DNA from 2 places in the Microbacterium sp. NPDC056003 genome. Region 2 is predicted to be linked to the other one. Evidence: predicted binding sites of a transcription regulator. Region 2 holds the regulator's gene; the other holds the start of a gene.
What was found. The regulator LexA, encoded in region 2, represses DNA repair genes until DNA is damaged. The targets are predictions, from matches to a motif close to TCGAACANNTGTTCGA.

Region 1: ACFC1W_RS05220 (intein-containing Rv2578c family radical SAM protein) is a predicted target of LexA. The motif match lies at 2,542-2,557, and genes of this name have one in related genera.

What each region holds. Positions count from the first base shown of each region.
Region 1 covers NZ_JBHJXQ010000001.1:1,137,076-1,142,740, forward strand. Annotated here, with positions in the region: gene ACFC1W_RS05210 (acyl-CoA dehydrogenase family protein) at 1-921, opposite strand, end outside; gene ACFC1W_RS05215 (M15 family metallopeptidase) at 1,140-2,450, opposite strand; gene ACFC1W_RS05220 (intein-containing Rv2578c family radical SAM protein) at 2,566-4,695, shown strand; gene ACFC1W_RS05225 (alpha/beta fold hydrolase) at 4,692-5,606, opposite strand.
Region 2 covers NZ_JBHJXQ010000003.1:30,645-36,309, reverse strand. Annotated here, with positions in the region: gene metE (5-methyltetrahydropteroyltriglutamate--homocysteine S-methyltransferase) at 1-1,300, shown strand, start outside; gene ACFC1W_RS12535 (hypothetical protein) at 1,297-2,727, opposite strand; gene lexA (transcriptional repressor LexA) at 2,785-3,465, opposite strand; gene ACFC1W_RS12525 (LysM peptidoglycan-binding domain-containing protein) at 3,738-4,124, shown strand; gene ACFC1W_RS12520 (histidinol-phosphate transaminase) at 4,240-5,325, shown strand; gene hisB (imidazoleglycerol-phosphate dehydratase HisB) at 5,322-5,665, shown strand, end outside.

The DNA.
Region 1 (5,665 bases), on a different contig from region 2:
GCGGTCGTTGTACGCCCACATCACATCGACGGTGGTCGCCATGTCGGCGAGCTTGAAGCGCGTGTTCTGGAAGTCGGCGATCGGCTGGCCGAAGGCCTCGCGGCTGAGCACATACTCGCGCGTCCAGTTGAAGGCGGCCTCGCCGGCAGCAGCGGCCGCGACACCGATCGACAGGCGCTCGAGGGGCAGATTCATCATGAGCTGGATGAAGCCGAGGCCTTCCTTGCCCCCGATGAGGTTGGCTTCGGGCACGAACACGTCGCTGAACGAGAGCTCGGCGGTGTCCCAGCCGTGGAAGCCCATCTTCTCGAGCTTCTTGCTGTGGTCGAAGCCTTCCATGCCGTCCTCGAGGATGAGGAGGCTGAACGCGTCGGGACGGTTGCCCTCGCCGGTCTTGACGAACGTCACGACGATGTCGGCCGTCTTGCCCGACGAGATGAACGTCTTGGCACCGTTGACGATGTAGCCGCCGTCGACCTTCTTGGCGGTGGTCTTGATGCCGCGCAGGTCGCTGCCCGCGCCCGGCTCGGTCATCGCGAGGGCGCCGAGGATCTCGCCGGTCGCCATGCCGGGGAGCCACTTCTCCTTCTGCTCCTGGGTGCCCATGTGCACGATGTAGGGAATCGCGAGGTCGTCCTGGATGCCCAGCGCACCGGCCAGCGACCCGAGGCCCGCACCGATCGTCTCCTCGAGCACGATCGAGCGGAAGCGGAAGTCCTGCAGCATGCCCGCGCCGCCGAACTCCTCCGGAACCGACAGCCCGATGATGCCGGACTGGCCCGCGGCGAGCATGGTCTCGCGGTCGATCTCGCCCGCGGCATCCCACTGCTTGCGCTTCTCGTCGGACGCGTAGCGCTTGATGAACTCCTTGACGACGTCGCGGAACGCGTCGTGGTCCTCGTCGTAGATGTTGCGCTCCATATGTGCGCCTTCCTCTCGTCTTCGAGCATGTCGTCGGCGCGCGGTCGTGCCGCTCACCCGTGGCTCGACTCGATCATAAAGGCCACGCGCGGTGAGATCGGGGCGTCTGTGAGATCGCGTCCTAAGGATCGTGAAACTGGGTACCGCTGTTTGTGGGATGCCTCAAACCGGCCCGGACCGGCCGTTTCACCGTGCCCGCGAGCGGCGTCGAACGCGACTCAGCCGACGTAGCCGGGGGCGGGCTCGAGCCCGAAGAACTCTTCGAGCGAGGTCCATCCACCGTCGTGGTACGCCCGCGAGAGCTCGGGGCCGATGTACCGCAGGTGCCACGGCTCCGGCGAGTAGCCGGTGACGCCGGTCGCGCCCGCGACGTACCGCACGATCCAGCCGTGCTCCCACCCGTGCTCGACGATCCACGCGCCTTGCGCCGTCGCGGCCAGGTCGTCGAGCGTGCCGCAGCCACCCGCGCAGGCGACGACGTCGCCGGCGAGGCCCGACTGGTGCTCGCTGTGACCCGGCCGCGCGCTCACCAGATCGGCGCCGTCCTGGCCCCGCTGATCGACGTGGCGTCCGTAGCTCCCCTGCTGCGTCGAGTAGGAGCGGAAGCCGCTCTCGAGCGCGATCTCGCCGACGCCGGCTTCGCGCGCCGCGGTGACCATGGCAGTGAGCGCGGATGCCGCGTCCGACCGGAGTGCCCCGCCTTCGATGCTCCGCACACCGTCGGGCATGACGAGTCCCGTCGGGCGGTAGTCGACGGGCGAGTAGGGACGCGCCTTGTTGACGACGGTCCACACGCGCGTCGGATCTCCGAGGTCGACGCACCTCGCCCGGCCCTCGGCGACCGCGGAGCGGAACGACTCGGCACCGCCCGCCGCCGTGATCGCGCCGGCGTCGTCGTGGGCCTCGAGGGCGCTCATGACCTCGGGCACGCCACAGATGTCCGCGGCGACCTGCATCTGCTTCACGACCGGCACCGGAAGGGCCGAGACCGACGGTGGCGCGTCGGACAGCAGCTGCGCCTGGGCCGCGACATCCGGCGTGCCTCCCGAGACGAGCGCCGTCACGGCTGCGGTCGACCCGAGAAGCAGGGCGCCGCCCACCGCGATCAGCAGCGCGACGCCGCCGCGCGCGAACCGCGGACGAACATGCCGCGACGGGGGACCCTCGGCGCCGTCGGCGGTCAGCAGTCGCTCGGCCCGCGCCGCTCGTCGAGCGCTCTCGCGCACCATCGGCTCGGTCCGGCGACTGCGCCGGAGCGCACCCGGCTGGGCAGAGACCCGCGAGCGCGACGTCGCGCGTGTGGCCGGCGACCCGTACTGGGCGACGGCCGCGCGGACCTCGGCGGGCAGGAGGAAGGGACTGGCTTCCGGCGCGCGCGCGACGGGCGGCGCGTCCTCGTCTTCGGGAAGGACGAATCCCCCGAGTCCCTCGGGCGCCGTCCTGCGGGCGCGCCGAGCAGCCTCTTCGCGCTGCTCTCTGGCGGCACGACGAGAAACCGGGGAGTCGGACGAACCGGGCGCCGTCACCATGCCATTCTCACCCGAGTCGGCGCCCGGCACAGGGAGGCGCGACCACGGCTGTGCGGTGTTCGATCGCGCGGTGCGCGCTGTTGACATACTCTCGAACATCTGTTCCCATTGATGGATGAGGTGGCAGGGGCAGGAATTGGGAGTGGCGGATGCCGCGGCCCTGCCCGGCCTCGAGCACCTGAACGGCCTCGTCCAATCGGTGACCACACCCGAGTTCGCCGGGGTGACGTTCCACGAGGTCCTCTGCAAGACCGCGCTCAACCACGTTCCCGGCGCGTCGGCGATGCCGTTCGACTGGACCGTGAACCCCTATCGCGGATGCAGTCATGCCTGTGTGTACTGCCTGGATCCGTCGACGATGATCCTTATGGCAGACGGCCGAAGCAAAGCGCTGCGAGACCTCGCGGTCGGCGACATGGTCGTCGGGACCCAGCGAGAAGGCTCGTACCGGCGATACACCGCCGCGACCGTCTCTGCGAAGTGGTCTACACGGAAGCGCGCTCACCGCGTGCGGCTCGCGGACGGCACCGAGCTGATCGCGAGCGCTGACCACCGATTCCTGACGGAGCGCGGCTGGAAGTATGTGCGGCCCGCGCCCAGCGGCTCGCCTCAGCGGCCGTTCCTGACGACGAACAACAAGCTGCTGGGTTTCGGCATGGGCCCGACGGCCATCGACCACTCCGAGTCCCCGGCGTATCGCACGGGCTATCTGACGGGCATGATCCGCGGCGATGCCATGATGCTCAAGCGCGAGTATCCGCGCACCAACGGCCGTGGGACCTACATCGCCCACCGCTTCCGATTGGCGCTCGCCGACACCGAGGCTCTGGACCGATCGCGGCGCTACCTCGCGAGGAGCGGAGTGACGACGAACACTCGCGTCTTCGCCGAAGCCACCGCGAACCGTCGAGCGATGGACGCGATCTTCACGTCGCGCGCCGCTGACTATGAGGCCATCACGTCTCTGGTGTCGTGGCCGCAAGACCCGTCGCCGGACTGGCGCCGCGGCCTCCTGGCGGGCGTCTTCGATGCGGAGGGGAGTTGCAGCCAGGGGATTCTGCGCATCTCGAACAAGGATCCTCAGATGATCGCGGCGATACACAACGCGCTGGTCGCCTACGACTTCGACGTCGCGATCGAGCCCATCCGACCGAACGGCGTCACGTCCGTGCGGCTCCGCGGCGGCCACGCCGAGCGCCGACGATTCTTCGAACTCGTCCAGCCGGCGATCACGCGAAAGCTCGCACTTCTCGGGGCTGCCGTGAAGTCGGATGCCCCACTGCGGATCGTGTCGATCGAGGACCTCGGCGAAACCGTCGACATGGTCGACATCACGACGTCGACCGGGGACTTCATCGCCAACGGCGTCGTGAGCCACAACTGCTTCGCCCGCGGCACACACGAGTACCTCGAGCTCGATGCAGGCCGCGACTTCGACAGTCAGGTCATCGTCAAGATCAACGTCGCCGAGGTGCTCGAGAAGGAACTGCGCCGCGGCTCCTGGGCGCACGAGCCGGTCATGCTCGGCACCAACACCGACCCGTACCAGCGCGCCGAGGGCCGCTACAAGCTGATGCCCGGCATCGTGAGCGCGCTGACCGAGTCGGGAACCCCGTTCTCGATCCTCACCAAGGGCACGCTCCTGCGCCGTGACCTGCCGCTGCTGCGCGAGGCCGCGGCATCCGTCCGGGTATCGATCGCCATGTCGATCGCGATCTTCGACGACGCCCTCCAGCACCTCATCGAGCCCGGAACGCCGACCGCTGCCGCGCGGCTCGAGACCGTGCGCGCCGCGACCGAGGCGGGCTTCCACGTGACCGTGTTCCTCATGCCGATCATCCCCCATCTCACCGACTCGATCGCAGCGATCGACGACGCCCTCACTCGCATCAAAGCGGCCGGCGCAACCCGCGTGGTCTACGGGGCGCTGCACCTGAGGCCGGGCGCGAAGCAGTGGTTCATGCAGTGGCTGGAGCAGCAGCATCCCGAACTCGTGTCGTCGTATCTCGGGCTGTACCCCGGCGCGTCCGCCAACGCTCCGAAGGCGTATCGCGCTTGGCTCGCGAAGCGCGTGCGCCCCCTGCTGCGGGTGCACGGCCTCGACGGCCGAGCCGAGGACGACCACCCGCGGGGCACCCCCGTCTCGGGACTCGCCGCTCGGGCGGACGCCCGGGCGTCGGGGATCGTCACGACCTCGCGCGGGCGAGCGTCTGCGGCGGCCGTCGCCGAGCCGCGACTTTTCTAGGGGCGGGAGAACTGAGCCGCGGCCTCCGCCTGAGCAGGCTCCGGCACGGTCACGGGCACGGCGACGAACTCCAGCACGGCGTCGAGGAACACGTCCGATTCCAGGACGCGGTTGTGGCCGAGACCGCGCGTCTCGACGACCTCGGCTGCGGGGTTGGCGTCAGTGATACGCGTGAGCTCGCCGAACGGCACGACGCGGTCGCCCTCGTCGTGGACGGCGAGCAGTCGCACGCCGCGAGGCAGGGGCCGGCGCGCCGGCGACAGCCGTGCGAACGGATCGCGATGCCCCGGGAAGTAGTGCTCGGCGAAGTGCGCGCGCAACGCGGCGGCGGTGCGGTCGTCGAAGCGCAGCATCGCCTGGAACTGCTGCAGCAACAGGTCGGCGTCCGCCGGAGCCGCCACGGTCACCACCCGGTCGACAAGCAGCCCATCGGCTGCGGCCACGAGCGTCGCCAGACCGCCGAACGAGTGGCCGACGACGGTGTGCAACCGGCCGAAGCGACGCCGGATCGCCTCGAGGATGTCGAGCCAGTCGATCAGGTAGCTTCCGCGCGCGATCGTGTCGCCGTGCGCCGGAGCGTCGAACGCCACAACGCGGTACCCCTCGGCGACAAGGTCGCGCACCAGAACGGCGAACTGGCTCGCCCGCCCATCCCAGCCGTGGGCCAGCACCATGACGTCGTCGCCGGCGCCCCACTCGTAGACCACCACGTCCACTCCGCGCCGTGTGAGTCCCGGGATGCGGACGGTCGAGCGACGGGCGGCCCACATCGTGTCCTGCGCACCCGCGTTGACCGGGCGGGTGCGCGCGATGCGAGCGAAGAAGGGCAGTGCGACCGCCGCGCCGAGCTCGGGCGAGAGACGGCCGCCCGTGCGCACCAAGGCGCCGGCCGTCGAGAGTGCGAGATCCACGATTGCTCCGATCCGAGGGAGATGTACGAACGGTCGTACGTATGAATACGAACGATCGT
Region 2 (5,665 bases):
CCCGCACGACGTCGACGACGAGGCTGCGCTCGACCCTCGCCTGGTGTCGTGGCTGGCCTTCGCCGACCAGAAGACCGGGCAGGTCGTCACGCTGGCGCGCGGCCTCGCCGAGGGCGCCGAGTCGATCGCCGACGAGGTGGCCGCGGCATCCGCTGCCCTCGCCGACCGGCAGAGCGCGCCCGGCGTGCGGGACGGCGCCGTGCGCGAGCGCGCCGCCGCTCTGACCGCGGTGGACTTCGACCGCGGTGACTACGAGGCCCGTGTCACCGCTCAGGAGGCCGCGCTAGGCCTGCCCGTGCTGCCGACCACCACGATCGGCTCGTTCCCGCAGACCGGCGACATCCGCCGCGCGCGTGCGCGGCACGCCAAGGGCGAGATCACCACGGAGGAGTACGAGCAGTTCCTCCGCGACGAGATCGCCCGGGTCGTGACGCTGCAGGAGGACCTCGGGCTCGACGTGCTGGTGCACGGCGAGGCCGAGCGCAACGACATGGTGCAGTACTTCGCAGAGAACCTCGACGGGTTCGACGTGACGCAGAACGGCTGGGTTCAGTCGTACGGCTCGCGGGCGACACGTCCGTCGATCCTGTGGGGCGACGTGTCACGGCCCGCGCCGATCACGGTGGCCTGGTCGACGTTCGCCCAGTCGCTCACCGACAAGCCGATGAAGGGCATGCTGACAGGGCCGGTCACGATCCTGGCGTGGTCGTTCGTGCGCGACGACCAGCCGCTCGCCGACACCGCCAACCAGGTGGCCCTGGCGCTGCGCGACGAGATCGCCGACCTCGAAGCCGCCGGCATCGGCGTGATCCAGGTCGACGAGCCGGCGCTGCGCGAGCTGCTGCCGCTGAAGAAGGCCGATCAGCCGGCGTACCTCGAGTGGTCGGTCGGCTCGTTCCGACTGTCGACAGCGGGAGCGGCCGTGGCCACCCAGGTGCACACGCACCTCTGCTACTCGGAATTCGACGTCGTCATCGACGCGATCGCCGCGCTCGACGCGGACGTGACGTCGATCGAGGCCGCGCGCAGCCGCGGCGAGGTGATCGGCGACATCGCGGAGTCGGGCTTCACGCACGGCGTCGGCCCGGGCGTCTACGACATCCACTCTCCGCGCGTCCCGTCGCCCGCCGAGGTCGCCGAGCTGCTCGACCGCGCCGCGACCGAGCTGCCGCTGCGGCAGGTGTGGGTGAACCCCGACTGCGGTCTGAAGACCCGCGGCTACGACGAGACCGTCGAGTCGCTGCGCAACATCATCGAGGCGACGCGCACGATCCGCGCGAAGGTGGGTGCGGCGGTCTAGTTCTTCGCGTCCTGCGAGAGCGGATCGGATGCCGCGGCCACCTCGGCCGCGGCATCCGTGCTCACCGGCTCGGGCTCGATGATGTCGCTCTCGACCACGATGTCGCCGTCGTCGGGGTGCTCCTCGTCGCGGCGCTGCAGCAGCTCGAGGATCCACGCGACGGCGAACGCGACCACGATCACGAGCACGACGTCGCCGAACGACAGCGGCCGCAGGGCGAAGAGCCACAGCACGGCGAGGACGGCGATGATCGTGCGCACGAGCACACGTGAGCGTGCGAGCCAGGCGCCGAAGCCGCGGGTGTCGAGCCCACGGGCGGCGAGCTGCCGGCGGGCCGAGGAGTTGACGGAGCGGACCGCACTGCGGGCGCCCTGCGCGGCGGCGGAGCGGCCCATCGCCCAGCCGAGCAGCGCGACGAACACGCCGAGGACGCTCAGCACGATCGCCGTCTGCGTCATCGCGCCGACGACCTGCGCGTAGATCACGCCGAGCCCGTCGGGGGAGAGGCCGAGGTCGGAGGCCACCGTGCCCATCACGGTGTCGCCGACCGAGAGACCGATCGCGAGCGCGCCGGCGCCGATCGCGATGGCGAGTCCCGTGCCGAGCACGGCGAGGCTGCGCCGACGGGCCAGGGCGATTCCGAGCCCGAAGAGAAGGATGGTGAGGACCGGGAGCCACCAGCCGAGTGACGTCGCGAGGGCGTAGCCGGTGCGGATGGCGGCGAGGTTGTCTCCCTTGCCTACGATGACGACCCTGTCGATCTCGGGGATGAGCTGTGCGGCGCTCACGCCCCGGTCGACCAGACGCTGTTTGACGGCGTCGACGACGGCGCCGAGCTGGATGCCGACACCTTCATCGGTGCGCACGACAAGGCCCCCGCCGTCCGACGTCGCCGCCGTGGTGAGGGCGCGATGGGCGGCGCGGGTCGCGGTGGCCCACACGTCGGAGAACGCATCGGACTCCACGACGCGGGTGACCGCCTCGTTGACCAGATTCTCGAGGCCGCTCGCCGCCGGGGCCTCGAGCAGGCCGAGGGCCTGGGCGGCCCGGGGCGGGAGCCCCAGGTCGGCGATGCCGTCGAACACGTTGGCCGTCAGGGTCTGGAAGTCGACCTGGTCGTTGATCGCCTCCATCGCCTCGTCGATGACCATCGCCTGCACGGCGCGGTCGTCGACGAGCGGAGCAAGGGTCGCGACGAACGCGTCCTCCTCGACCAGCTGGACCCGCGCCCACGCCGTCACGATCGACACCGGGACGAGGATGGCGGCGATGACGATGCACAGCGCAGAGACCCAGGCCCGCCATCGTCCGCCGGAAGGGGCCGGCGTTGCGGCGGCGCTCTCGGCCGCGAGCCGTGCGTTCTCCCGTTCGAGCTCGCGGATGCGTGCTTCGAGCGTGTGCGCGTCAGCGGTGTCGATGTCGCTCATGCCGCCATTGTGGCGGACGCCGGCTCATCGCGCCGGAGTTTCACCCGCCGGGGGTGATCAGACGGCGCGGAGGACCGCCACGACCTTGCCGAGCACCACGGCCTCGTCGCCCAGGATCGGCTCGAAGGCCGAGTTGCGCGGCAACAGCCACGTGTGCCCGTCGCGCTGGCGGAACGTCTTCACCGTCGCCTCGCCGTCGAGCATCGCGGCGACGATCTCGCCGTTGTCGGCTGTGGCCTGTGAGCGCACGACGACCCAGTCTCCGTCGCAGATGGCGGCGTCGATCATCGAGTCGCCCGACACCTTCAGCATGAACAGGTCGCCCTTGCCCACCAGCTGGCGGGGGAGCGGGAAGATCTCCTCGACCTGCTGCTCGGCCGTGATCGGGACGCCGGCCGCGATCCGGCCGACGAGGGGCACGAGCGCTGCGTCGCCCACCGCGGGGGCTGCGTCGTCGGGGTTCTCGGTGGAGGCGCCCGGCAGGTCGATGAGCACTTCCATCGCGCGCGTCTTGCCCGCGTCGCGTCGCAGGTAGCCGCTCAGCTCGAGCTGGTTGAGCTGGTGCGTCACGCTCGAGAGCGACTTCAGCCCGACCGCGTCGCCGATCTCGCGCATGCTCGGCGGGTAGCCGTGGCGCGCGATCGAGCGCTGGATGACCTCGAGGATCGCGAGCTGCTTGTCGCTGAGGCTCTTGCGGCGTCGCGTCTGCGGCCTCTCGCGCCCGGTGGCGTCGCTCATGTCCGGCTCCTGTCTCGCCGCCCCGGAGGGGCTCCGGAAGTGCAGCGGTCTTCGAATGTCGGAGGCCCGTGGTGGGGTTCTCGTATCGAAACCGTATCCGGATCCGACGCTCGAAGGGAACACCGCGACCGCGTGTCGCGTTCGAGAGATCGCACCCGGATCGGCCCCTTGACATCGTAGAACATCGAAGATAACTTCGGTACAGAGATTCGCATCCTCTGCTCCCGGCCGAGCGGCGGGTGCGAATCTCTCCCCAGCAGGAGGAGCAGAACATGAGCACCATCGGCATCACGTCGCCCGCTTTCCCGGGTTCCGCCTTCACGCGCCCCGCACGTTCCACGCGCCTGCGCCTCACGCTCCGCGGTCGTCGCGTGCTCGCGACGCTCGCTGCGATCCCCGCCGTCGTCGCGATCAGTCTCGCGATGATCTCGGGCGGCAGTGCTCTCGCCAGCCGCGACGCGGGCACACCGGCGCAGTCGTTCTCCACCGTCACCGTCTCCTTCGGCGACACGCTGTGGTCCATCGCCGAGACCGTGGCCCCCGAGGCAGACCCCCGCGACGTGATCGACGCGATCGTCCGCCTCAACGCGCTCGAGGGCGTCTCGCTCGAAGCCGGGCAGAGTCTGGCGATCCCGGCCGAGTACGACTCGAGCCGCTGACCTCGGTCCGGCGGTGCGGCTCGCGGCAGCGGGCGGCGCCGAGCCCCGCATGCCGAGCCGTCTCGCGCCGACACACGCGGCGGGTGGGCGGTACCGCCCCCGTAGCATGGGAGGGGTGAGTCCACGTCTCGAAGACCTGCCCTTGCGCGACGACCTCCGCGGAATGACGCCCTATGGCGCTCCGCAGGCGCCGCTGCCCGTCGCGCTGAACGTCAACGAGAACACGCATCCCGTCCCGCAGGACGTGGCCGACGACATCATGGACTCGATCGCACTCGCGCTGCGGGACGTCAATCGCTACCCCGACCGCGAGTTCACGGCACTGCGCGAGGGCTTCGCCGACTACCTCGGCCACGGGCTGACGAGCGAGCAGATCTGGGCCGCGAACGGCTCCAATGAAGTGCTGCAGCACGTCCTGCAGGCCTTCGCCGGACCTGGCCGCACCGCGTTCGGGTTCGCGCCGACCTACTCGATGTACCCGCTGCTCACTCGCGGGACCGGCGCGACGTGGGTCGCCGGAACCCGTGCCCCCGACTACAGCGTCGACGCCGCGGACGCGGCGGCGCAGGTGGCGGATGCCGCGCCCGACGTCGTCTTCCTGTGCGCGCCCAACAACCCGACCGGCACTCCGCTCGGCCTCGACGTGATCGAGGCGGTCTACGACGCGACCGAGGGCGTGGTCGTCGTCGACGAGGCGTACTTCGAGTTCGCGCCGCGCGAGGAGCGGTCGGCGCTCACCCTCCTTCCCGGCCGGGAGCGGCTCGTCGTGTCGCGCACGATGAGCAAGGCCTTCGCCTTCGCCGGGGCGCGCGTCGGATACCTCGCCGCCGACCCGACTCTCATCGACGCCCTGCGCCTGGTGCGACTGCCGTATCACCTGAGCGCGCTGACGCAGGCCGCGGCATCCGCTGCTCTTCGTCACGCTCCCACGATGCTGCGCATGGTCGACGAGATCGTCGCGCAGCGCGATCGCATCAGCGCCACCGTCGAGGCGCTCGGCTACACGCCGCACGAGACGTGGACGAACTTCGTCCTGTTCGGCGGAGTGGCCGACCCCGCGACGACGTGGCAGGCGCTCTACGATCGCGGCGTACTGATCCGCGACGTCGGGATCCCCCACCACTTGCGCGTGACCGCGGGCACCGAAGAGGAGACCACCGCGTTCCTCGACGCACTGGCCTCGGTAGAATCGACATCATGAGCGCCGCTCCGCGTACCGCGTCCCTGCGACGCTCCACCAGCGAATCGACCGTCGAACTCGAGCTCGACCTCGACGGCACCGGCCGCAGCCGGATCGACACGACGGTGCCGTTCTTCGACCACATGCTGACGGCGTTCGCGAAGCACTCGCTGACCGATCTCACCGTCCGCGCATCGGGTGACACCGAGATCGACGCGCACCACACGGTCGAAGACATCTCGATCGTGCTCGGGCAGGCGATCCGCGAGGCCCTCGGCGACAAGTCGGGCATCTCGCGCTACGGCGACGCGCTGGTGCCTCTCGACGAGGCCCTCGCGCAGGCGGTGGTCGACATCAGCGG